4 regions of the Thermomonospora cellulosilytica genome follow, and region 4 is predicted to be linked to each of the others. Evidence: riboswitches for the same ligand, from Rfam matches in the RefSeq annotation. Region 4 holds a riboswitch; each other region holds the start of a gene.
What was found. Region 4 has a riboswitch for cyclic di-AMP ahead of HNR21_RS07185 (coiled-coil domain-containing protein). Riboswitches for the same ligand answer to the same signal wherever they lie in the genome.
Positions count from the first base shown of each region.

Region 1: linked by a shared signal. The riboswitch ahead of HNR21_RS19755 (CHAP domain-containing protein) and the one ahead of HNR21_RS07185 (coiled-coil domain-containing protein) in region 4 are both predicted to bind cyclic di-AMP.
Region 2: linked by a shared signal. The riboswitch ahead of HNR21_RS26030 (peptidoglycan recognition protein family protein) and the one ahead of HNR21_RS07185 (coiled-coil domain-containing protein) in region 4 are both predicted to bind cyclic di-AMP.
Region 3: linked by a shared signal. The riboswitch ahead of HNR21_RS01820 (C40 family peptidase) and the one ahead of HNR21_RS07185 (coiled-coil domain-containing protein) in region 4 are both predicted to bind cyclic di-AMP.

Region 1 covers NZ_JACJII010000001.1:4,199,800-4,205,351, forward strand. The annotation lists gene HNR21_RS19740 (RNA-guided endonuclease InsQ/TnpB family protein) at 126-1,280, shown strand; gene HNR21_RS19745 (hypothetical protein) at 1,437-1,622, shown strand; gene HNR21_RS19750 (DUF3618 domain-containing protein) at 1,885-2,304, shown strand; gene HNR21_RS19755 (CHAP domain-containing protein) at 2,398-3,399, opposite strand; cyclic di-AMP (ydaO/yuaA leader) riboswitch at 3,399-3,520, opposite strand; gene HNR21_RS19760 (spermidine synthase) at 3,717-4,580, shown strand; gene HNR21_RS19765 (VldE C-terminal domain-containing protein) at 4,587-5,552, opposite strand, start outside.
Region 2 covers NZ_JACJII010000001.1:5,515,201-5,520,752, reverse strand. The annotation lists gene HNR21_RS26045 (DinB family protein) at 1-172, opposite strand, end outside; gene HNR21_RS26040 (SGNH/GDSL hydrolase family protein) at 390-1,181, opposite strand; gene HNR21_RS26035 (serine/threonine-protein kinase) at 1,367-2,704, opposite strand; gene HNR21_RS26030 (peptidoglycan recognition protein family protein) at 2,878-3,624, opposite strand; cyclic di-AMP (ydaO/yuaA leader) riboswitch at 4,013-4,155, opposite strand; gene HNR21_RS26025 (HEAT repeat domain-containing protein) at 4,378-5,552, shown strand, end outside.
Region 3 covers NZ_JACJII010000001.1:360,100-365,651, forward strand. The annotation lists gene HNR21_RS01810 (RDD family protein) at 1-688, opposite strand, end outside; gene HNR21_RS01815 (amino-acid N-acetyltransferase) at 697-1,203, opposite strand; cyclic di-AMP (ydaO/yuaA leader) riboswitch at 1,334-1,550, shown strand; gene HNR21_RS01820 (C40 family peptidase) at 1,554-2,615, shown strand; gene HNR21_RS01825 (LuxR family transcriptional regulator) at 2,712-2,942, opposite strand; gene lysX (bifunctional lysylphosphatidylglycerol synthetase/lysine--tRNA ligase LysX) at 3,848-5,341, opposite strand; gene HNR21_RS01835 (type III pantothenate kinase) at 5,422-5,552, opposite strand, start outside.
Region 4 covers NZ_JACJII010000001.1:1,466,357-1,471,908, forward strand. The annotation lists gene purF (amidophosphoribosyltransferase) at 1-44, opposite strand, end outside; gene HNR21_RS07170 (DUF4190 domain-containing protein) at 247-627, shown strand; gene HNR21_RS07175 (sterol carrier family protein) at 634-1,068, opposite strand; gene HNR21_RS07180 (serine/threonine-protein kinase) at 1,221-2,864, shown strand; cyclic di-AMP (ydaO/yuaA leader) riboswitch at 3,089-3,229, shown strand; gene HNR21_RS07185 (coiled-coil domain-containing protein) at 3,233-4,183, shown strand; gene HNR21_RS07190 (winged helix-turn-helix transcriptional regulator) at 4,259-4,753, opposite strand; gene HNR21_RS07195 (MFS transporter) at 4,851-5,552, shown strand, end outside.

The DNA of each region.
Region 1 (5,552 bases), 2.7 Mb from region 4:
TGCTGCCACCGGAATGCCGACCGGCTCCGGCCTTGAGGTCGGGTGAAGGCTGATGCGAGGGAATGCCCTGCGGGCGCCGGTGAGTTCTTGGGTGTTCTGTCGGAGGGTGGCGTTATGGTCGCGGTGTGCAGTTGCGGTACAACTTCCGTCTTTACCCGACCGCTGGTCAGCGTGCGGCGTTGGCCAGGGCTTTCGGGTGTGCGCGGGTGGTGTACAACGACGGGCTGTGCGTACGGCGGGAGGCCCATGAGCGGGGGTTGCCGTACGTCTCGGACGGTGAGTTGTCCCGGCGGGTCATCACGGAGGCGAAGAAGACCCCGCAGCGCGTCTGGCTGGGTGAGGTGTCTGCGGTGGTGCTGCAGCAGGCGCTGGCCGACCTGAACGCCGCCTACCGTAACTTCTTCGCCTCGCTCACCGGCAGGCGCACGGGGCCGAAGATCGCCGAGCCCCGCTTTAAGTCTCGTAAGGACGCCCGGCAGTCGATCCGGTTCACCCGCAACGCCCGGTTCACGGTCACGGCGGGTGGGCGGTTGCGGCTGCCGAAGATCGGGGATGTGCCGGTGCGCTGGTCGCGGTCCCTGCCGTCGGAGCCGTCCAGTGTGACGGTGGTCATGGACGCGGCCGGGCGGTACTTCGCCTCGTTCGTGGTCGAGGTCGGCGATGAGCCGTTGCCGGAGGCGGTGGCCGAGGTCGGCATCGACCTGGGCCTCACCCATTTCGCGGTGCTGTCGGACGGCCGGAAGATCGCCAATCCGCGGTGGCTGCGCCGGGCCGAGCGGCGGCTGCGCAAGGCCCAGCGCGCCCTGGCCCGCACGGCGAAAGGGTCCAACAACCGCACGAAAGCCGCCGCCAAGGTCGCTCGGGCGCACGCCCGGGTGGCCGACGCGCGCCGAGACTTCGCGCACCAGCTCTCCACTCGGCTGATCCGCGACAACCAAGCGGTCTACGTGGAGGACCTGTGCGTGTCAGGGCTGGCGCGGACCCGGCTGGCCAAATCGGTGCACGACGCCGGCTGGGCGCAGTTCACGGCGATGCTGGCCTACAAGGCGGCCCGGCACGGGCGGCACGTCGGCCGGGTCGGCCGGTTCGAGCCGACCTCGCAGACGTGCTCGACCTGCAAGGTCAAGGACGGTCCCAAGCCGTTGCACGTCCGCGCATGGACGTGCCCGGTCTGCGGCACCCGGCATGACCGGGATGTCAATGCCGCCAAGAACATCCTGGCCGCCGGGCGGGCGGACAGGCTAAACGCCTGCGGAGGGGCCGTAAGACCCGCCGCCTAGCGGAGGGCAGGACCCGGCGAAACAGGAAGCCACCAGGGGTGCCGCACACGCGGCACGGACTGAATCCCCGGCCTTCAAGCCGGAGAGCACGTCAAGAGCTGGCGCAGTCCCTGGGGACGTCGGGCTCGGGCCGATCCGCAGCGGCCCCTGTGTCCGGTGGCGCTTCGCCTGCAGTGCACCGAGATGGTCACCGCACAGCGGCGCGAGGGCGAGACGGGGCCGGCCTGCAGGTACTACCGGATCATCGATGCGGGCGGCGCGGTGCTGCGCCGTACCGCGACCGGCTGGGAGGTGTTCGCACATGCGGTGAACGCGCTGCTGCGGAAGGTGGTGATCCGATGAATGCCGACGCCTGCTGCGCGGCCCTGGATCTGACCGTGCGGATCGGGGAGATCGCCGAGGTCGTCGAGGCCACCGGCTGCGCCGCCGCCCGCACCTGAGCCCGGTGACCTGACGCGCCGCACGCGGTGCGGGCACGGGTTCGCATCCGCGTCGCCAAAATCGCGGTGTGCGGCGGCAAAGCGCGTGTCGCGGGGCTCGTCCGCCGTGTCGCGGCAGGGAACTCCTTCGGCGAGCCGTACTGCACGTAAGGAGACAGCACGCGATGACCACCAGTGAGTCGAAGGCGGCCGCCGACATCGAGCGCACCCGTGCGGAGATCGGCGAGACCGTGCAGGCGCTGGCCGCCAAGGCCGACGTGAAGGCCCGGGCGCAGCGCAAGCTCGGCGAGGTCAGGAACCGGTTCGCCGGCCGGGCCGACCGGATGGGCGCCCGGCCCGGCCCGACGGCGGGCAAGGCGGGCGCGGGGCTGGCCGCCCTGGCCACCGCGGCGGTCGCGGCCTGGCTGTGGCGGCGGCGCCGGATGCGTCATCGCAGTGCCTGGCAGCGGGCGGCTCATCTGGCCCGGACCCGGGCGCACGCCAAACGCGGCGGCCTGATGCGGGCCCGCGCACGGACCGGGCCGGCGGCGCGGATGGCGGCGGTGCGCACGCACTCCGGTCGCGGCCGCTACGGCCTGCGCTGACGGCGGAACGGCCCGGACGCGGGCCCGCCGGAGCGCCGCGATCCGGGCGGCGTGCGGTCGCGCGGGGCGCCATGCGACCGCACGCCGGGGCGATCAGGTGTTCAGCGAGGAGGGGACCTCGTGGCCGGCGGGGATCGCGCGGCGCCGCGGGGCCTCGGCCAGCTCGGCGTGCAGCGAGTCCCAGAACGCCAGCTCCTGGTCCTCCTTGAGGTGCTCGATCCGGCCCCAGAACTCGCGGTCCTCGGCCTCGGCGGCCACCGCGGCGCTGATCGCGGGCATCTGCGTGGTGACGGCCTCGGCCTGGTCCAGCTGCGCCGGGGTGATGTCGGCCGGCAGCGAGACCGGGCGGCGGTGGTGCTTGCCGCGCTTGCGGACCCGGACCGGCGGGGCGGCGGGCACCTTGGCGGCGGCGGCCCTGCCGACCGACAGCGCCACCGACCCGACGACCGCCACGGCCACCAGCCCGCTCAGCACCGCGTCCTGCGGCCCGGACAGCAGCGGCTCGCCGTCGCCGGACGTCTCGCGGGTGGCGGCGGCCTGCCCCTGCCGTCCGGGGGCGCCGGTCAGCTGCTCGGGGGAGGGCGGCGGGGCGGCGTGCTTGGGGACGTACTTGGCGGCCTGCGAGGCCGGCTTCACCTTCGACGGATAGCCGTAACCGGCGATGACGCTCTCGTCGCGGACCTTCTCCCGCAGGTGGACGCCGTCGACGTTGGCCTCGATGGTGTGGATCTCGTCGCCGTCGACCTTCTTGACGATGCCCACGTGGTCGATGGCGTCGATGTCGTTCGAGCCCTTCCAGTCGAAGAACACGATCGCACCGGGTTCGGGCTCGCTGCCCCAGGCGCCGTTGGCGGCGAACCACTTGGCGTGGTCGACGGTGGAGGCGAACTGTCCCGCCTGCTCCGTCACCCCCGCCTTGTCGGCCGCCCAGGCCAGGAACATGTCACACCACGGCGCCGTCTTGAAGTACGGATCGTGGTCGGAGTCGACGTTCTCGGCCCACCATTCCCCGTACTTGGTGTAGCCGCCGGCCTTCTCGGTATAACCGAGCTCCTGCTCGGCGATGTCGAGCAGCTTCTTGCCTATCGGATCCATATCTCTCCATGGACCGCCTACCGGGTTAGCTGTCGGGTTCGGGCGTGGAGGCGCCCTACCGCCCGCGGACGGATTCACCCCGTTGCGCGTCGGGTCCCCGGCGTTCCGGCGACGCCGGCTGCGTCGCGGAACATTCGGCGGTTCGGCTCGACCCTCCTGGTGGGGGGTTGGTCACGAACCGGTCTCGGGGGAATGTACTTGAGGTAAAGCGGGTGGGCAAGTCATCCGCCGGAGCCGGTCACGGCCTTCTCCGGCATGGTAGGCGTAAAGGTGTGTTCGCGAGGGAATCCCCGCGAACCGGACGGGCAGGGAGGGGCATGGAGCGGCGACGGGACGCCCGCAGGGCGGCGGCGTCCGCGGCCGAGCGCAGCGCCGACGGCCGGGCCGAACTGCGCCGCGACCCCGACCGCGCGGACGGCTGGCTGCTGACCATCGAGGGCGTCCCGCAGTCCTACGTGGACCTGGCCGACCCCACCCACCTGAGCTTCGAGTACATGCGGCTGATGGGCGACGTGGTGGACTGCGTGCGCCCGCCCGGCGAGCCGATCGACGCCGTCCACGTCGGCGGCGGGGCCTGCACCCTGCCCCGCTATGTGGCGGCGACGCGGCCCGGCTCCCGGCAGATCGTGCTGGAGCCCGACGCGGCCCTGCTGGACCTGGTGCGGGCGCGGCTGCCGCTGCGTTCCGTACGGGGCCTGCGGGTGCGGGTGACCGACGGGCGCAGCGGGGTGGCGGCGCTGCCCGACGCCTGCGACGACCTGGTGGTGCTGGACGCGTTCGCCGACGCGACCGTGCCGGGGGACCTGGTGACCGAGGAGTTCGCCCGGGACGTGCGGCGGGTGCTGCGGCCCGGCGGCGTCTACCTGGCCAACATCGCCGACGGGCGGGGGCTGGAGTTCGCCCGGCGGATGGTGGCCACGCTGCGCGGCGTCTTCGGCCACACGCTGCTGCTGGCCGAGCCGGGGGTGCTGCGGGGCCGCCGGTTCGGCAACCTGATCCTGGCCGCCTCCGACGCCGAACTGCCCGACGCGGAGCTGACCCGCCGGGCGGCCGGGGGAGCGGTCCGCGCCCGCTGCATGGACTCCGACGCCCTGGCCGGCTTCAGCGCGGGGGCCGCGCCGCTGCGCGGCGGCGACGTGCGCGTCCCGGTGCCGCCGCGGACGCTGTTCGGCACGCCCTGACCGGGACTACCGCACCGAGATGTGCACGTGGTCGTAGTGGTTCTGGGTGATGCTGCCGCGGTCGCCCATGCGCCGCCAGCCGCCGCCCCGGATGTTCCAGATGTGCTGCTTCCAGATCACGTAGTGGATACCCAGCCGGCCGGCGTTGGCGACGGCGTACGCCGCGACCTGGTCGCCGTGCCGCAGCGCGCTCGCGCTCGGCATCCGCCCGCCCGTGCTCTCCATGAAGTCGCACGCCCGGCCCAGCGCGTGGTCCTGGGCGTCGGCGCCGGTGCGGAAGCAGCCGACGACGGGGAACGGCCCGAACCGGTTGTTCAGCTCCAGCACCACGTTCCGCATCCGAGGCGTCATCTGGTTGCCGGTGATGGTGGTGACGTCGCCGCGCAGCCCGTCCGGCCGCCCGGTCACCTGGGGGGCCTCCCGTTCCCGGGGCCTGGCGGTCGAGGCGAGCACCGAGGACCTGGTGCCGCGCGGCAGCTCCCTGCGCAGCCGCCCGCCGAGCCTGGCCGGGTCGGACTTGGCCGACACGCTCACGATCAGCGCGTTCCCGGCGGGCAGGCCGAGCTGCCGGGCCCGCGCCCGGGACACCACGGCGTCCACGTTCTTGATCCCCAGCGACGCGTACGCCCCCAGCCGCGCCTGGCCGGGCGCCGAGCCGCGGCCCGCCGGGACCATGCCGCCCAGCGTGAGCCCGGCGGCGCGGGCCAGCTCGAACGACACCACCAGGTCCCCGGCGGCGACCGCCTGCCACAACTGGTCCGAGGCCGCCGACGCCTGCGGGGCGAACGCGCGGAACGTCGACGGCTCCACCCCCAGCAGGCCCACCCGCCGCCCGGCGACCTGCACCTGGGCGGCGTCGACCACCTCGACGGCGGTGACGCCCTTGATCCGGCGGACCTGTTCGACCGCCTCCGGCGGGAGCGTGCCGGAGTGGGCCAGCAGCAGATGCGGGGTGCGGCGTCGGCCCAGCGG
Region 2 (5,552 bases), 4.0 Mb from region 4:
TCTCCGCCCAGTCCGGCACCCATGTCCCGTCCTCGTCCGGGCGCACCGTCCAGCAGAGCGGAGCGGGCTCCCACAGGAAGTCCTCGGCGACCAGCCGTTCCAGGTGGTGGTCGAACAACGCCCAGGTCAGGTCGAACTGCCAGCGCAGCAGATCACGTCGAGATGTGTTCACCGGCCGACTCTGGCATATCGTCGCCCGGCCTGGAAAACGGTTATCCGCCCCTGCGAGCCGCTCGCCGCCGGACCCGGGGAATCCGCCCGGCCGCGGAGCGGAATGCGCACGGCTCGCTCCGGCGGCGACGTTCGATGAGACGGCCGGACGGGGACATCCGGTGTTCGGATGTCCCCGCCGTCGGCGGAACGCTTTCGAAATGTGGGCCGTCGTGTGCTCAGAGCACCGAGTTGAGGGCGGCGTAGTATCCGCTGCGCTGGCCGAGGGCGGTCGGGTGGTAGGAGTGGTTGATGGGAATGGTGACGGCGTTCAGCCAGTCATGGCCGCTGCACAATTCGTGTCCCATGAACTCGTCCCGCACGCCGGAGAGGGTGAAGTTCGCCCGGCCGGCGGCACTGGCGATGACGCTGTCCAGGAGGTCCGCCGCGCCGTTCAGCGCGGTCCGCTTGGTGTTGCTGAGCCCGACGCACACGTTCACGATCTTGTAGAGCCGCGGATAGTCGAGCACCACCACGCGCGCGGAGGGGGCCCGCGAGCGGATCGCCCGGTAGAGCGTGTCGAGCCGGCCCGGAAGCTGGTTCTGCATGAAGGTCTTGGCGGTGTTGACGGCGTTGAGGCAGGTCGAGTCGGAGCCCAGCACGCACGTCTCCATGACCTTCGCGAACCCGGCGTCGTTGCCGCCGACCGTGATGGTGACCAGGGTGGTGCCGGAGCCGAGGGCGCCGAGCTGGTCGTTCATGACGGACGTGGTGGTGGCCCCCGAGCAGGCGACGAACCGGAACGAGGCGGGGGAGTTGGCGTTCGCCCACAGTTTCGGATAGGCGTTGTTGCTGCGCTGGCAGCTTCCGCTGGCGGAGTCGTAACTTCCGGCTCCGAGTCCCGACGAGTAGGAATCGCCGAGTGCGACATAATTGACGGTGGCGGCGGAGGCGGGCGGGGCGAGGGCGGTCAGGGCGATGGCGAGGATGAGCGCGCAAACGGTGGTAAGCGCGCGGCGGGGGACGCGCATCTGCTCTCCAGGGGGTGGTTGGAGGGTACGGCCTCACTTATACATCGGAATTCCGCGCCCGGGGAGCAGCCGATTTGTTTTGTTGTTTTGGCATTTTTTGCCATTGACGCGACCGGTCGATTGTGCGGGTTTCACGCCGGTGCCCCGCCGGCGGTATACGGACGCCGGGGATTTCGGGATTCCGCTCAGAACGGGATCCGCAGGGACGCCGGGGCGACGTGGACGGGGTCGTCGACGGCGTCCAGGGCGTGGAGGATCTCCCGAGCCCGGGACCTGGTCATGGCGCCCGCCCGGTAGCGTTCGGCGACCTTGGTGCACAGCAGGTCGAGGCGCTGTTCGACGGCGACGGGGCGATGGGCGGCCAGTTCGCCCTGGAAGTCGGTGACGAGCGCGTCGAGTTCGGCCGCCACCTGGGGGTGGATCTCGCCGTACTGGCGGCCGGCTTCGATCGCCTCCCGTACGCGGCTGAGCCTGTGCACCAGGGTCGCGCGGTCCGGCGGACGGAGGGCCGGGGTCACCACCGAGGGCGGCGACGGGCTCGGGGACGTCGGTATCGGCTCCGGGGAGGGCGAACCGGACGACGGAGACGGGGACGGGGATCCGGACGGGGGAACGGAGGCGGACGGCGGCGGGCCGGACGGGGTGGCCAGGGGAGGCGCCGCGCGGCGGCCGGGCGGCTCCGCACCGGGGACGGTCACGACGGTGAGCGTCGCCGCCGCGACCAGACCGACCACCGTCGTGAGGGCGAGCATGCGGGCGGGGCCGATCGGCATGCGCCCGGGGGAGGGCGGAGGCGGCGGCTCGGGGGACGGCTCCGGTTCGGCCGCGGCCCCGATCAGCACGGAACGCACCTCGTGGGCGGTGGGCCGCTGGTCCGGCTCGTACGCCTGGCAGCGCCGGCACAGTTCGGCGACCTCCAGCGAGACGTGCGGGGGGCGGCGGCCGTCCGGGTTGCGCTCGCCGGTCAGCGCCTCGGAGAGCATCACGCCCAGCGCGTAGACGTCGGCCGCCGGGCCGATCTGCCGTTCCGGCGGCAGGTAGGCGGGGTCGGCGGGCTCGGTGCCGAGGGCGAAGTCGCGCACCTTGACGCCGTCCTCGCCCAGCACGACCTTCGCCGGCCGCAGATCGCCGTGCGCGACCCCGGCCTCGTGCGCGGCGGCCAGGGCCTCGGCGACCTGCACGAGCACCGCGATCGCCTCCCGCCCCGCAAGACCGCCCTCCGGCATGCGCCCCTCGAGGAACTCCGTCACCCGGTAGGGGATGGGACGGCCGTCGACGCCGTCCGCCTCGCCGTGGTCGAGCACGGCGGCGATGCGGGGATGGGTCAGCCCCGCCGCCGCCCGCGCGCCGCTCCTGAACCCGCCGCGCACCACCGGATCCGCCGCTCGTCCCGGGTGCAGCAGCCGGATCGCGACACGGCGGCCCCCGACCTCGTCGGCGGCCTGCCACACTTCGGTCTTCCCGCCTTCGCCGAGCCGTCGTTCCAGCCGGTACCGGGCGGCGATGCGGACCCCTGGGCGCATGGAGCCGTCCCCTTCCTACGGCCTACGCCCGTTGGTACGCATCCCGGCGTCCCCAGGCTCGATCGGACCGCACACGGCTTCGTCCGCCGGACCGGACATCGACGGACGGGCCGCCCTTCCGTGCCCGCGCGCGGAAGCCCGGCAGAACGGGGCCCGGGACGTACGGCGGCGGCTCAGCCGAGCAGGTCCTCCACGACGCCCCGCAGGTTGGGCAGCGCTGCGGCGAAGGCGGTTCCGCAGCATTCGGTGGAGCTGAAGTGGCGGTGGGGGACGATCGCCTCCCGCGGGTCCAGGTCGTACTGGCGGCACAGCCAGGCGAGGGTCTCGGTGAGGGAGGCCAGCAGGGGCTCGGGCGGCAGCACGTCGCTGTAGGTGCCCTCGCACTCGATGCCCACGGTGAAGTCGTTGGCGCGGCCCGCGTGGGTGCCCTCGACGAAGAAGCCCCTGCGCGCCGCGTCGATGCTGCCCTGGCGGCCTTCCATGATGTGGCCGCCCCGGCTGATGGTGAAGTGCTGGCCGGTGTCGGGCCAGCCGTTGACGCCCATGTGGGCGCTCTGGATGCTGCGGGACAGCCGGTACGCCTGTTCGAGCGAGAAGTCGTCCACGTTCGGCGTCGCCGTGTGGTGGACGACGACGAACTTCGGGGCCTCGCGGACCAGCCGGGGAGCGGGGGCGGGCCTGGCGTTCCAGTCGGCGCGTGTGCGGATGCGCGGCATGTCGTGCCCGGAACGGCGACCGGCGGCCTCGCGCGCCTTGCGCCGGTCCGGGGTCCGGTCCGAGTCGGAGGAGGCCGTGGCGTCGGCGGCGTAGCCGGACACTTCGAGAAGCGTTCCCGCGGCGAGGACTCCGCCGGCGACGAGGAGCCTGCGCCGGGACATCGCGGGGGTCTGCGTCTTACGGTGCTTGGGCCTTGCGGGCATGAAGGATCCCATCCTGCTGTGCGTGAAAGAACGAGTGCTCTGCGTGATGGCAGAGAAATGCGTCGGCCGAAGGGCGTGACGTGGACGGGCGAACCGCGCCGCCGTCCGGATTTCCCGGGCACGTGCAATGGCCGGCGGGCGCATCGCCCTTTCGGGTTTCGCGGGTTTCGCGGGTTTCGGAATGGTCAGGGCGTGCCGGAACCCGCGATGGTCTTCGTGCCGTTCCCGGAGGGGCTCAGAACCGCCCGCCCGGGAAGGCCGTCAGGCCGTCGACGGCCGATGGAACGCCGGCGGCACGTGACCGGGGAGCCCGTGCGCGGCGAAGGTCAGGGGATCCGTGGCGCGCCGGTGGGGGCGCCGGACGATGGAGCGACGTTCCTCCACGATCTTCTCCTCTCCTTGACGCCTACCGGGTTAGCTGACGGGTTCGGGCCAGGAGACGCCCTACCGCACAAGGCGGATTCACCCCGGAAACAGTGGGTCCCCGGCTCCGCTCGACGGTGGTCGGAGCGGACTCGGCGGCCGTCGTCCGCCTCCGGCGGAGGCGATCATCGACGGCGACGATGAATGCGACTAGATCGTATTGAAAACCCCAAAACCGGACAAGTTTCCCCAAAAAGATCTACCTGGCGGTTCCGGGGATCTCCTTGCCCGCCACCCCGGCAGGACCCCGGGGCCTGTGGTCGGGCGGTGGTGTGCCAACCGGGCGTGGGTCTGGGGCGTCTTCTCGGCAGAAGCGGTCGGGGGTGGGGCATGGTCGCGGGGCATCAGGTCGCGTTCTTCCTGCGTGAGATCGGCTCGGCCGATCCCGCGCGTCGTGCGGCGGCGGCCAAGGGGCTGAGCCGCGCTCCCGGGCACGTCGCCGAGTTGACCGCCCTGGCCGGGGATCCGGCGCCGCAGGTACGCGCGGCGGCCGCGCTGGGACTGGGCGGGCAGGGCGAGGCGGCGCCGATCGGGCCGCTGGTGGCGCTGTGCTCCGATCCCGACGCCGAGGTCCGGCGGCGTGCGGTGAACGCGCTGGACCGGCTCGGTGCGACCGGGCCCGCGGTGGCCGCGGCCTTCGTCCAGCGGGTCGGGGACGGCGAGTTGCGCAGCCGGCCCGTGGTGCTCGACTGGCTGCTGCGGTTCGGAGTGCCGGTGCCGACCGGGGCGCTGGTGCCGCTGCTCGCCGACCCCGACCCCCTGATCTGGGGGCCCGCCAGGCTCCTGCTGCGGCTGCTGCCCGAGGCCGACGCCGTCTTCGCCGATCTGGTCCGCACCGGGCCGGACGAGGTGCGACGACGGGCGCTGCACATGCTGGCCCGCCCGCAGGCCGGCATCCCCGGTATGGGCCCGGATGCCGACCCCGAGACGCGTGAGGCGGCCTGGCGCCGGTTGTGGGATCCCGAGCCGCGGGTGACCGAAGCTCTGTTGGCCGCCCTTGAAGCCGAGACCGAGCCCCACGCACGCAACGTGCTGTTCGGTGCGCTGGCCGCGCACCGCGTGCCCGAGGCCGTCGCGCCTGCGGCCGCCTGGCTGGCCGACCCCGAGTGCGGGCCCGGCGCGGCCGAGGCGCTGGCCGGAGCCGGCACGGCCGAGGCCGTCGACCTGCTACGGCGATTCGTCACCGGACCCGGACGGCAGGAGACCGGACCGCGCGGCGCGACGGCCTGGGAGCTGGGCGCCGACCTGCTGCGGCGGTTCCTCGCGGGGACCGGACGGCAGGAGGCCGAGTTGCGCGGTGCGGCGGTCCGGGCGTTGGGCGCCGCCGGCGGCGTCCCCGAGGCCGAACTGATCTTCGGCCTGCTCGACGATCCGGCCGAGCCGGTGCGCCTGGGCGCGGTCGCCGGGCTGGGCGCCTTCTTCCAGCGGTTCGACGGTTCCCCGCGCGGCGGGCTGGAGCGGTGGCGGGCCGGACGCGTGCCCGGCCTGCCGCTCCCGCCTCCCGC
Region 3 (5,552 bases), 1.1 Mb from region 4:
GGCCCACCCGGTCGTCGACGACGACGGTCTGGGCGAAGCGGTCGTGCACCGCCTGGTGCAGCGGCTCGTCCCAGATCGCCCACAGATAGGCCATCACCATGCCTATCGACACCAGCAGCAGCCCGTAGGCGAAGTACTCCCAGACCTTCACCGCAAGGATCAGGAACAGGAACAGGCCGAGCTGGTAGCCGATGTTGTTGACGGCCGCGCGCCAAACCGCCTGCGTCATCGTCATCGGCTCGCCGTCGTCGCGCACGACGCTCATCCCGAGCATCCGCTTGCCGAGCGTATGCCCCCACAACGCCAGCTGGACCGCCTCGTAGAGGAAAGGCAGCACCGCCAGCACCACGAACAGCGTGATGATGATCGGCCAGTTCCACACGCCGCCCTCGGTACGGGTATCGCTGCCGGGCGCGTCCAACCCGATCACGCCCCACGCGATCGGCAGCACGAGCGCGAATCCGAACACCGCCACGAGGGCGTTGTCCATCAGCCGGGCGCCCGCCCGCCGCACAATCGGCGCCAGCGGCAGGCCGCCCGCCGGAACGTGGTCATAACCGCCGTACCCGCCGCCGTGATGGGCCGGGGGCTGCCATTGCGTCTGCGGCGGCCGCTGCCACTGCCCCGGGGGGCTTCCGCCTTGCCAGTGCGGGTTGTAGGGCTGTCCCCCGCGGTACGGGTCGCTCATCGCTTCGGTCACTCCTCCAGGCGTAGCAGCATCCGGGTGTTGCCCAAGGTGTTCGGCTTGACGCGGTCGAGATCGAGGAACTCGGCCACGCCTTCGTCATAAGAACGCAGGAGTTCTTCGTACACCTCTGGCGACACCGGAGTGCCCAGAATCGGGCGGAAGCCGTGACGGCGGAAGAACTCCACTTCGAAGGTAAGGCAGAACACCCTCCGCACGCCGAGTTCCCGTGCGGTTTCCAGCAGCCGGGTCACGATCCGGTGCCCGATGCCGCGGCCGCCGCAGCGCTCGTCGACCGCGACGGAGCGGACCTCGGCGAGGTCCTCCCACATCACGTGCAGGGCACCGCAGCCGACGACGCCGAGCTCGCGGTCGTCGGCCACCCAGAACTCCTGCACGTCCTCGTAGAGGGTCACGGTCGACTTCCGCAGCGTCCGCCCGTCGCCGGCGTACCTGTCGATGAGCCGGCGGATCGCCGGGACGTCGGCCGTTCGCGCCCGCCTGATCGTGACCTCCACGAACAGGGGAGCGTATCGGTCCCGGCGGCCCGCCGTTGTGCCGGTGCCCCGCCGAGCTGGGTCTTCGGACGTTCCTGTTGGCAGGGTCGGCGGACTCCGTTAGTCTGCGACGCTGACATCAGCGCGTCCTGTGCTGAGACCGCCGAGTCCGTCGGGCGCCCCGATGCCCGGCGGAGCCGGGGACCCATCTGATGCCCCTGGGCAGGCAGGAGCGAACGCTCCGTCGGACCCAATGGAGGGTGCGCCCCTGGGGTGAGTCCGCTCCGGCGCCCGGCGCGCCGACCGCGGTAGGGCTCTCCTTGCCCGAACCCGTCAGCTAACCCGGTAGGCGGACCAGGAGAGGAGACCGAGTGGAGTCCATCCGCCCCGAACCCGATCCGCAGGGTCCCCCATCCGCCCCGCGGGACGCGGCCCGTCCGGCCGGGCGAGGAGGCAGACGCCCACCCCGCGCCGCCCGCGGCCGGTGGCGGACCACCGTGCTGGCCGGGCTGGCCGGGACCGTGCTGGCGGCCTCGGCGCTCGTCCCGGCGGGTCCGGCGCACGCCGAGCCGGAGCCCTCCACCAAGGAGCTCACCGACCAGGCGTTCAAGCTCGCCGACCGGCTCGAGCAGCTCACCGAGAAGTACAACGGGCTGAAGGTCCAGCTGTCGCAGGCGCGGCGGGCCGCCCAGGTGGCCGCCGCCAACGCCCGGCGGCAGGAGGAGGCGCTGGAGGAGATCCGCCAGAAGGTCAGCAGCCTGGCGGCCAGCAGCTACATGCAGAACGGCGTGGACCCGGCGGTGGCGATGATCAGCGGCGGCGACCCCCAGCGGGTGCTCGACCAGGCCGCCACCCTGCAGTACTTCTCCACCCAGGAGGGGGTGAAGGTGCAGGGGATGCTGCAGGCCATGCAGGCCGCCCAGCGGGCCCGCAAGTCGGCCGAGAACCGCGCCGCGCAGGTCGAGAAGCTGCGCGCGGATCTGGAACGGCAGCGCAAGGAAGTGACCGAGCTGTACGAGAAGGTCCGCGACCGGGTCGTCAAGCGGGACCCGAGCGCGCTGGCCAAGCTGCCGGTCGTGGGCACCGGGAAGGCCGCCCAGGCGCTGCGGTACGCGATGTCCAAGCTCGGCAAGCCGTACGTGTGGGGGGCCGAGGGGCCGAACGCGTTCGACTGCTCGGGCCTGACGATGTGGGCCTACAAGCAGGTGGGCATCAACCTGCCGCACTACACCGGCAGCCAGTGGAACGCCGGCACGCACATCTCCCGCAGCCAGTTGCAGCCCGGCGACCTGGTGTTCTTCCACTCCGACCTGCACCACATGGGGATGTACGTGGGGGACGGCAAGTTCATCCACGCCCCGCAGACCGGTGACGTGGTCAAGATCTCGTCGCTGGCGGGCCGCCCGTACGCGGGCGCGGTCCGGGTGGCCTGAAGCACTGTGGCCTGAAGCACTGCGGCGGGCGCACCCCGTCGTGCGCCCGCCCGGATCCCCCGTGACGCCGGCCCCGGGCTCCGTGCCCGGCGCCCGTCAGATCAGCTGCCTGCGGGCCGCCCACACGACGGCCTCGATGGGGGTGTTCACGTCCAGCCTGTCGCAGATGGTCCGCAACCGCCGCCGCAGCGTCCGTGCGCTCAGCTCGAGCCGGCGCGCCGCGACATCGGCGGTGACGCCGGTGGCGATCTGGGCGAGCAGCCGGATGTCGTCCTCGCTGAGGCGCGGTTCCTCGGTGCCACGACGTGCGAGTGTGGCCTGTTCCACTCCGTCCTCCCTCGTCCGTGGTGATGACCGCGGGGATGCGGACCCGGCTCGGTCCGGGTGCCGCACAGGTACGGGTAGGCCTTGGTCGGTACGCGCTGGTTGCGGGGTGAGGGAGTTGTCGACCGGCCCACAACAGCCGACTGGGTGCGCGTAATGTGCGGTTGTGGGAGAGCGGCGGCGCCGTTCTCCCGGCGGATCAGATGCATCGGAGCGTTCACCGGCTCCGATGTGGCCGAATTCGGCCGATGCCCCCGAGGTGTGGCGCGCGCGGGCGGCGTTGGGTAACCATTCAGGGAGAGGACCCCGCCGGGCCCGTGGCGCCCGCGGCGTGCGGGGAGGACCCGGGCCGGGAGCCGGCGTCCGCCGGGACCCGGGCCGGGTGGTGCCGTACGCGCCGGGGCGGAGGCGGTCGTGTCCGGAATGGGTCATGTCGAGCCTCTTCCGCCCATCCCTTTCCGTGTCCCCGACCACCCGGCGTCGATGATCGGCGCATGGTCATGGTGCGTTACGGCACGGAACGCTAGGCGGCCGGATAGAGGTCGTCAAGCGGGTAAACATGACTCTGTGTAGTCATATGTGCGCCATCCGTCACACCCTGCGACGACCTTCCCGCCGCCGCGGCAGTGACCTGCGCGAACGGTCCGCCGGGGAGGGGCCGGCGAGGGGTCGCACCGCTCCGGACAGGCCCGGGTGAAGGTCACCACCCGGCTCGGTTGAGGCTTTTCCAGACGTCCTCAACTCATTGGATTTCCCGGCCGAAAAATGGTGTCAGGTTTGGCCCGGTATCGCCGGAGCCGGGGACCGGCCCGTGGCCGCCTGCGGGCACGGGCCAGCGGACCGTTCCAAGGAGGGTTTACGGACACCCACTGCGGGGTTGTCCGGACACTGACAGCGGGCGGCCCCGCTCATTCGGGCTTGACGAGCGGGAACAGGATGGTCTCCCGGATGCCCTTGCCGGTGAACGCCATGATCATCCGGTCGATGCCGACGCCCACGCCCCCGGTCGGCGGCATCGCGTACTCCAGCGCCCGCAGGAAGTCCTCGTCGAGCTGCATGGCCTCCGGGTCCCCGCCGGCCGCCAGCAGCGACTGCTCGGTGAGCCGGCGGCGCTGCTCGATCGGGTCGATCAGCTCGCTGTAGGCGGTGCCCAGCTCGGTGCCGAACCCGATCAGGTCCCACTTCTCGGTCAGCAGCGGCTCGTCGCGGTGCTGCCGGGTCAGCGGCGAGGTCTCCAGCGGGTAGTCCATCACGAACGTCGGCTGGACCAGCGTGTGCTCGACCAGCTCCTCGAAGATCTCCTGGACGATCCGGCCCTGCCCCCACTTGGGATCCCAGGTCACGTCCCGGGCGTCGGCCAGCTTGCGCACCTTGTCGATCGGGGTGTGCGGGGTGATCTCCTCGCCGAGGGCCTGCGACACCGCGCCGTACAGGGTGATCCGCGGCCACTCCGCCAGCCCCAGGTCCACCTCCCGGCCGTCGTGCACGACCACGGTGGTGCCCAGCGCCGCCCGCACGGCCCGCTGGTACATCCGCTGGGTCAGGTCGGCCATGTCGTTGTAGTCCAGGTAGGTGCCGTACGCCTCGAGCATCGTGAACTCGGGGTTGTGGGTGGAGTCGGCGCCCTCGTTGCGGAAGTTGCGGTTGATCTCGAAGACCTTGTCGATCCCGCCGACCACCAGCCGCTTGAGGTACAGCTCGATGGCGATCCGCAGGTACAGGTCCATGTCGTAGGCGTTGATGTGCGTCACGAACGGACGCGCCGCCGCCCCGCCGTGGATCGGCTGCAGCATCGGGGTCTCGACCTCGAGGTACCCCTCCTCGTGCCAGAAGTCCCGCACCGCCCGGACGGTGTCGCTGCGCAGCCGGGCCATCCGCCGGGCCTCGTCGTTGACGATCAGGTCCACGTACCGCAGCCGCACCCGGGCCTCCGGGTCGGTCAGCCCGGCGTGCTTGTCCGGCAGCGGGCGCAGGCACTTGGAGGTGATCGCGTACCGGTCGGCCATCACCGACAGCTCGCCGCGCCGGGAGGTGACGACCTCGCCCTCGACCCCGATGTGGTCGCCGAGGTCCACGTCCCGCTTCCAGGAGGCGAGCTGCTCCTCGCCGACCTTGGCCAGCGACAGCATCACCTGGATCTCGCCGGTGCCGTCCTTGATGGTGGCGAAGCACAGTTTGCCGGTGTTGCGCAGCAGCATGACCCGCCCGGCGACACCCACCCGGTCGCCGGTCTCGGTCCCCGGCTCCAGGTCCGGGTACCGTTCCCGGACCTCCGCCAGGGTGTGGGTCCGCGGGAAGTTCACCGGGTACGGGTCGATCCCGCTGTCACGAAGCCGGTCCAGCTTCTCCCGCCGGACCCGCATCTGCTCCGGAAGGTCGTCGTAGTCCTGCTGCGCACTCACGCACGCAAGGCTACCGACCCCGGCACGCCGCCCGTGCAATGTGCGGCCGGTCCGGCCACCCGGGCACGGCCGCCGGCGCGTCAGGATCCGCCGATGTTGCGTTCGTAGATCAGGCGCAGGCCGATCAGGGTCAGCCAGGGCTCGTACACGTCGATGCTGCGGGCCTCGTCGAGGACCAGGGGGGCCAGGCCGCCGGTGGCGACGACGGTCA
Region 4 (5,552 bases):
GTGGGATCGAGGTCGTGGCTCAGTCGGCCGTCACCAAGAGACACGCTGGCCAGTCTAGATGCCCGATTCGGCTGCTCTGGTCGTGCGGCGGCCACGGTGGCGCATGACACGGCGGCGCGCGACCCGCCGAACCGCTGTTTGCCGAGCCCGGCAGCGACCTTTGCCCGGCGGGGCGGAGTCATCGGGGCTCCGGCCGGGAACCTGGTCTAACGCACGCGCGCGTCGCAGCTCCCCTGGAGGTTCCGCATGACCGTGCCCGGCTACCAGCGCCACTACACCCCTGTACGGGAGCAGCGCAGCGGCATGGCCACGGCGTCGCTCGTGCTCGGGCTGATCGGCCTGCCCGCGCTGCTGCTGTGCGGGCTGGGGATGGTGCTGGCGCTGGTCGGGCTGGTGCTGGGGTTCGTGGCGGCGTCCCGGCACACCGGCCGGGGGACCGCGGCCGCCGGGATCGTCTCCTGCCTGGTGACCCTGGTGGTGGGCGCGGCGGGGCTGTTCTGGCTGCTCAGCCAGGCCGCCGAGTGCGCCGACCCGGACCGCTACCCGACCGACGCGGACCGGGAGCGCTGCATCGAGCGCGAGTTCCCGTTCGCCCGGACGGGCGCGACCCCCGGCACGACGCCCTGACGCGGGTCACTTCAGTGGGACGAGCGCGGACAGGTCGGCGCGGGGGCCGCCGGCGGTGATCCGGCGGGCGTGCACCGCCTCGTCCCAGGTGACGCGGCCGGTCGCCAGCTCGAGCCAGGTCACGGCGTCCATCTCCACGACGTTCGGCGGCGTCCCGCGGGTGTGCCGCGGCCCCTCCATGCACTGGACGGCGGCGAACGGCGGGACCCGCACCTCCACCGCACGGCCGGGGGCGGCCTCGGCGAGGCGGTCCAGGGTGACGCGGACGGCCGCCCGCAGCAGGGGACGCCCCGGCTCGGCCCCGGCGTCCAGGGCGGCCAGCACGGCGTCGAGGGCGGCCAGACGCAGCGCCGCGGGCTCGTCGGGCCCCTCGTACGGGGGCCGTCCCAGCGCGGCGAGCTGCTCGTTCAGCACGGTGAGGGTGAGCGGTGCACGGGCCATCGACACCGACCGTACCGGTACCTCCTGCCCGGCTCTGCACCGCGAACCACCGCCCAGGCGGTAAAAAGGGACGGTCGCTGGCACCCTGGGCCAGCCGGACAGGGCACGCCCGCGCGGCGCGGCGTGGCCCAGGAAACGCACGGAGGTTGCCGATGCCCCAGGCCCGGCCGCTAGAACCCACCGATCCCGAACGGCTCGGCGAGTACCAGATCGTCGGCCGGCTCGGCGAGGGCGGGCAGGGCGTGGTCCTGCTGGGCCGCGGCCCCGGCGGCGAGCAGGTGGCGATCAAGCTCCTGCACGCCACCCTGAGCACCGATCCGCTGGCGCGCTCCCGGTTCATCCGCGAGCTGGAGGTGGCCAAGCAGATCGCCACGTTCTGCACCGCGGCGGTGCTGGACGCCGACGTGGCCGGGGACCGCCCGTACATCGTCAGCGAGTACGTCGAGGGCCCCTCGCTGCAGGGCCTGGTCGCCGCCGAGGGCCCGCGCGGGGCCAGCGCGCTGGAACGGCTGGCGATCGGGACGGCCACCGCGCTGACCGCCATCCACCGGGCCGGGGTGGTGCACCGCGACTTCAAGCCCGCCAACGTGCTGCTCGGCAGCGACGGCCCCCGGGTGATCGACTTCGGCATCGCCCGGGCCATGGACCTCAGCGGGCTCACCCTGGCGGGCGGGGTGCCGGGCACGCCCGCCTACATGGCCCCGGAGCAGCTCAGCGGGACCGAGGCGGGCCCGGCCGCCGACGTGTTCGCCTGGGGCTCGACGATGCTGTTCGCCGCGTCGGGGCGGATGCCGTTCGGCGACGACACGGTGCAGGCGGTGATCCAGCGGATCCTGTACGACGAGCCGGACTACTCGCCGCTGCCGGAGCCGCTGCGCGGGATCGTGCGGGAGGCGATGGCCAAGGACCCGGCCCGCCGCCCGACCGCCCGGCAGTTGCTGGACCGCCTGCTGGGGCAGGAGAGCCCGTCCGTCGCCACCGTGCCCGAGCCACTGGTCACCGAGGCCCGGTCGCTGGCCGCCGAACGCCCGCCGCGGCCCGCCCCGCCGCCCCTGCCCGCCGCCGAGGAGCCCGCGCCGCCCACGGTCGCCGACCCTCCGTACGCGCCGCCCCAGCCGCCCCGGCCGGGGGAGACCGCCGTGCTGGGCGCGCCGGTGTTCCCGTCCGGCGAGCCCGGCGGTCCGGGTCCGGACGACCGGCCGGGGCAGCCGCCGCTGATCCCGTGGCAGCAGCCGGCCGCCGCCGACCCGACGGCGGCGTACCCTCCGGTGCCCCCGGTCCCCCCGGCGAGCGCCGCGCCGCCGCGTCGCGGGGGCGCCAACCGGCCGCTCGGCGTGCTGATCTCGCTGGCCGTCGGGGTGCTGGCGGGCATCGTGATCATCGCCCTGGTGCTGTGGCCGCAGCTGCGCGACTCCAGCCCGGCGGGCGGCGCCTCCGGGACGTCCCAGCAGGCCGCCGACAACCGGCCGGTCAGCAGCATCCCCGAGGCGTTCGCCGGGACCTGGAGCGGCACCGCGGTCAACTCCAGGCGGGGGGCGTCGTTCCAGATCCGGGTCACCTTCCAGGCGGGCGAGACCGTTGCGCGGGCCGTCTACCCGCGCGGCTGCCAGTGCACCCTCACCCTGACCCGCGGCACCGGCAGCCGGCTGGAGATGACGCTCAGGCCGCAGCCGCCCTGCAAGACCGTCACCCCCGGGGACGTGGTGGTGACCCGCAAGCCGAACGGCCGTCTGGAGTACGCCTGGGCCCGGACCGGCACCACGCTCAGCTACCGGGCGGACCTGACCAAGGGCTGACACGGGCCGTCACCGCCGCGGGGCGGGGTGTGAACGTTCTCACGTAGGATGGCCCGGCCACAGGTGAGAGCACAGGTCGATAAGCGGTCATCGAGGTCATAGCGACTGCCGCTGCGCAAGGGGTTTAATCTTGGCGAAGTGCACTTCGGTGTCATACGGTTCGCTCACCGGCCGAACGCCCGCGGCGTCCGGCCGTCGGCATGCCGTAGGGACGCCGGCAGCCTAATCCCGCGGTGCCAGCCCGCCGCGGGAACCGGGGACCCAACGTAGATCCGGGGTGAACTCACGGCCCGTCCGGCCGCGACAGGGCCGACCTCCCGGTCCGAACCCGTCAGCTAACCCGGTAGGCGAACAAGAGAGGAGAGCACGTGGAGACCCCTGACTCCACTCGTGGCACCCGTGCGCCGCGGCGCGGACTCCGGCGCACGGCCCTGGCGCTCGCCGCGGCGGCCGGGGCGTTCCTGCTGACGTCCTCCACCTCGCCGGGGGCGATGGCCGCGGAGCCGGGGGGCGCGGCCAAGGTCCGCCAGCTCACCAGGGAGATGCAGAAGCTCGAGAAGGAGTACGGGGGCAACCTCGAGCAGCTGCGCGACGCCCGGCGCGACGCCAACAACGCGCTGAAGAAGGCCCAGGTCCTCGGCAAGGACCTGGAGGAGGCGCGGCGGGTGGTGGCCGAGATGGCGGCCACCCAGTACATGAGCAACGGCGTCGACATGACGGTGCAGATCCTGGCCAGCGACGACCCCAACCGGCTGCTCAGCAACGCCTCGCTGGCCCGCCATCTGTCCGAGCAGAAGGCCGCCAAGGTCCGGGAGATCGCCGTTCTGGTCGGCCGGCAGGACCAGGCCCGCAGGGAGGCCGAGGCCAAGATCAAGAAGCTGGAGAACGACATCGAGGAGATCTCCAAGCAGCGCGAGCGGGTCAAGCAACTGCTGAAGAAGTACAAGCCGGAGTCCCCGCTGGTCGGCGCGGGCGGGATGACCCCCCGGATGATCAAGGTCAAGAACGAGATCGAGGCCGAGCTGGGCCCCTTCCCGATGATCGGCTGCACCCGCCCCGGCGACCCCCTGGACCACGGGTCCGGGCGCGCCTGCGACTTCATGGAGAGCACCGCGGGCCGGATGCCCTCGTCGGACCGGCTGGCCCACGGCGACGCGGTCGCCCAGTACGCCATCAACAACGCCTCGCGGCTGGGCATCAAGTACATCATCTGGAAGCAGCGGATCTACGACCTGCGCAGCCCCGGCTGGAAGACCATGTCCGACCGCGGCTCCATCACCCAGAACCACTACGACCACGTGCACATCTCGGTGTTCTGAGCACTAGCCGCTGGTCTTCGACGCCCCGGCCGGGTTCGCCCGGCCGGGGCGTTTCGCGTTCCGCGGCGCGGAAGGTCAGCGGAGGGCGGCCAGGGCCTGGTGGGCGATGGCGTCGCGTTCGGCGGCCTCGCGGCGCTGGGCCTCCCGTTCGGCGGCCTCGCGGGCGTCGTAGGCGGCGCGGGCGGCGGCGATCTCGTTCTGGTGCTCCTCGGTCCAGGTGACCAGGGCCTGGATGGTGGCGTGCAGGGTGCGGCCGAGGGGCGTCAGCTCGTAGTCGACCCGGGGCGGGACGGTGGGGTGGACGGTGCGGCTGATCAGGCCGTCGCGTTCGAGCTGGCGGAGGGTGCGGGTGAGCATCCGCTGGCTGATCCCGTCGATCTTGCGGCGCAGCTCGGTGAAGCGCAGGGAACGCCGGTCCAGCAGGGCGATCACCAGCAGCGACCACTTGTCGGCGATCCGGTCGAGGATCTGCCGGACCTCGCAGTCCTCACGGGTGTCCCACTGGAAGGCCTCCTGGTCGGGGCCGGTACCACAGCAGTTACCAGGGGACTTCGAAGTGCCTTCTTCCATGACTCCTCATGGTGACTGACGATGCTGTCGGTTACAAGAAGGAACCGGCCCCATGTTCCGATACCGGCCGGTTCCGTGTGCGGAGAGGAGTGGGCCGATGTCCACGACGGACGCCCGGATGGACGGGCGGGCCTGGGGCGTGCTGTTCGTGCTGTGCGGCGCGATCTTCCTGGAGGGGATCGACGTCGCGATGTTGAACGTGGCGCTGCCGTCGATCCGGGCCGACCTGGGGCTGTCCACCGGGATGCTCAGCGGCCTGGTCAGCGCCTACGTGCTCGGCTACGGCGGGTTCATGCTGCTCGGCGGCCGGGCCGCCGACCTGCTGGGGCGGCGGCGGATGTTCCTGCTGTGGCTGACGGTCTTCTGCCTGTTCTCCGGGCTGGGCGGGCTGGCGACCGAGGGCTGGATGCTGCTGGTCGCCCGGTTCGTCACCGGGGTGGCGGCGGCGTTCATGGCGCCGGCCGGGCTGGCGCTGCTCACCGGCGCGTTCCCAGAGGGGCCGCTGCGGACCCGGGCGCTGGGGGTCTACGCGGGAACGGCCGCGGGCGGGTTCTCGCTGGGGCTGGTCGCCGGGGGACTGCTGGCCTCGCTGGGCTGGCGGTGGGTGTTCTTCGCGCCCGTCATCATGTCGGCGGTGATCCTGGCCGCCGCGATCCCGCTGGTGAAGGACACCGACGCCGCCGGGGAACGGCAGGGCGGCTTCGACCTGCCCGGCGCGTTCGCCATCACCGGGGCGATGCTGCTGCTGGTGTACGGGGTGGTCCGGCTGGAGCACCCGTCGCGGGGCCCGGGGCTGACG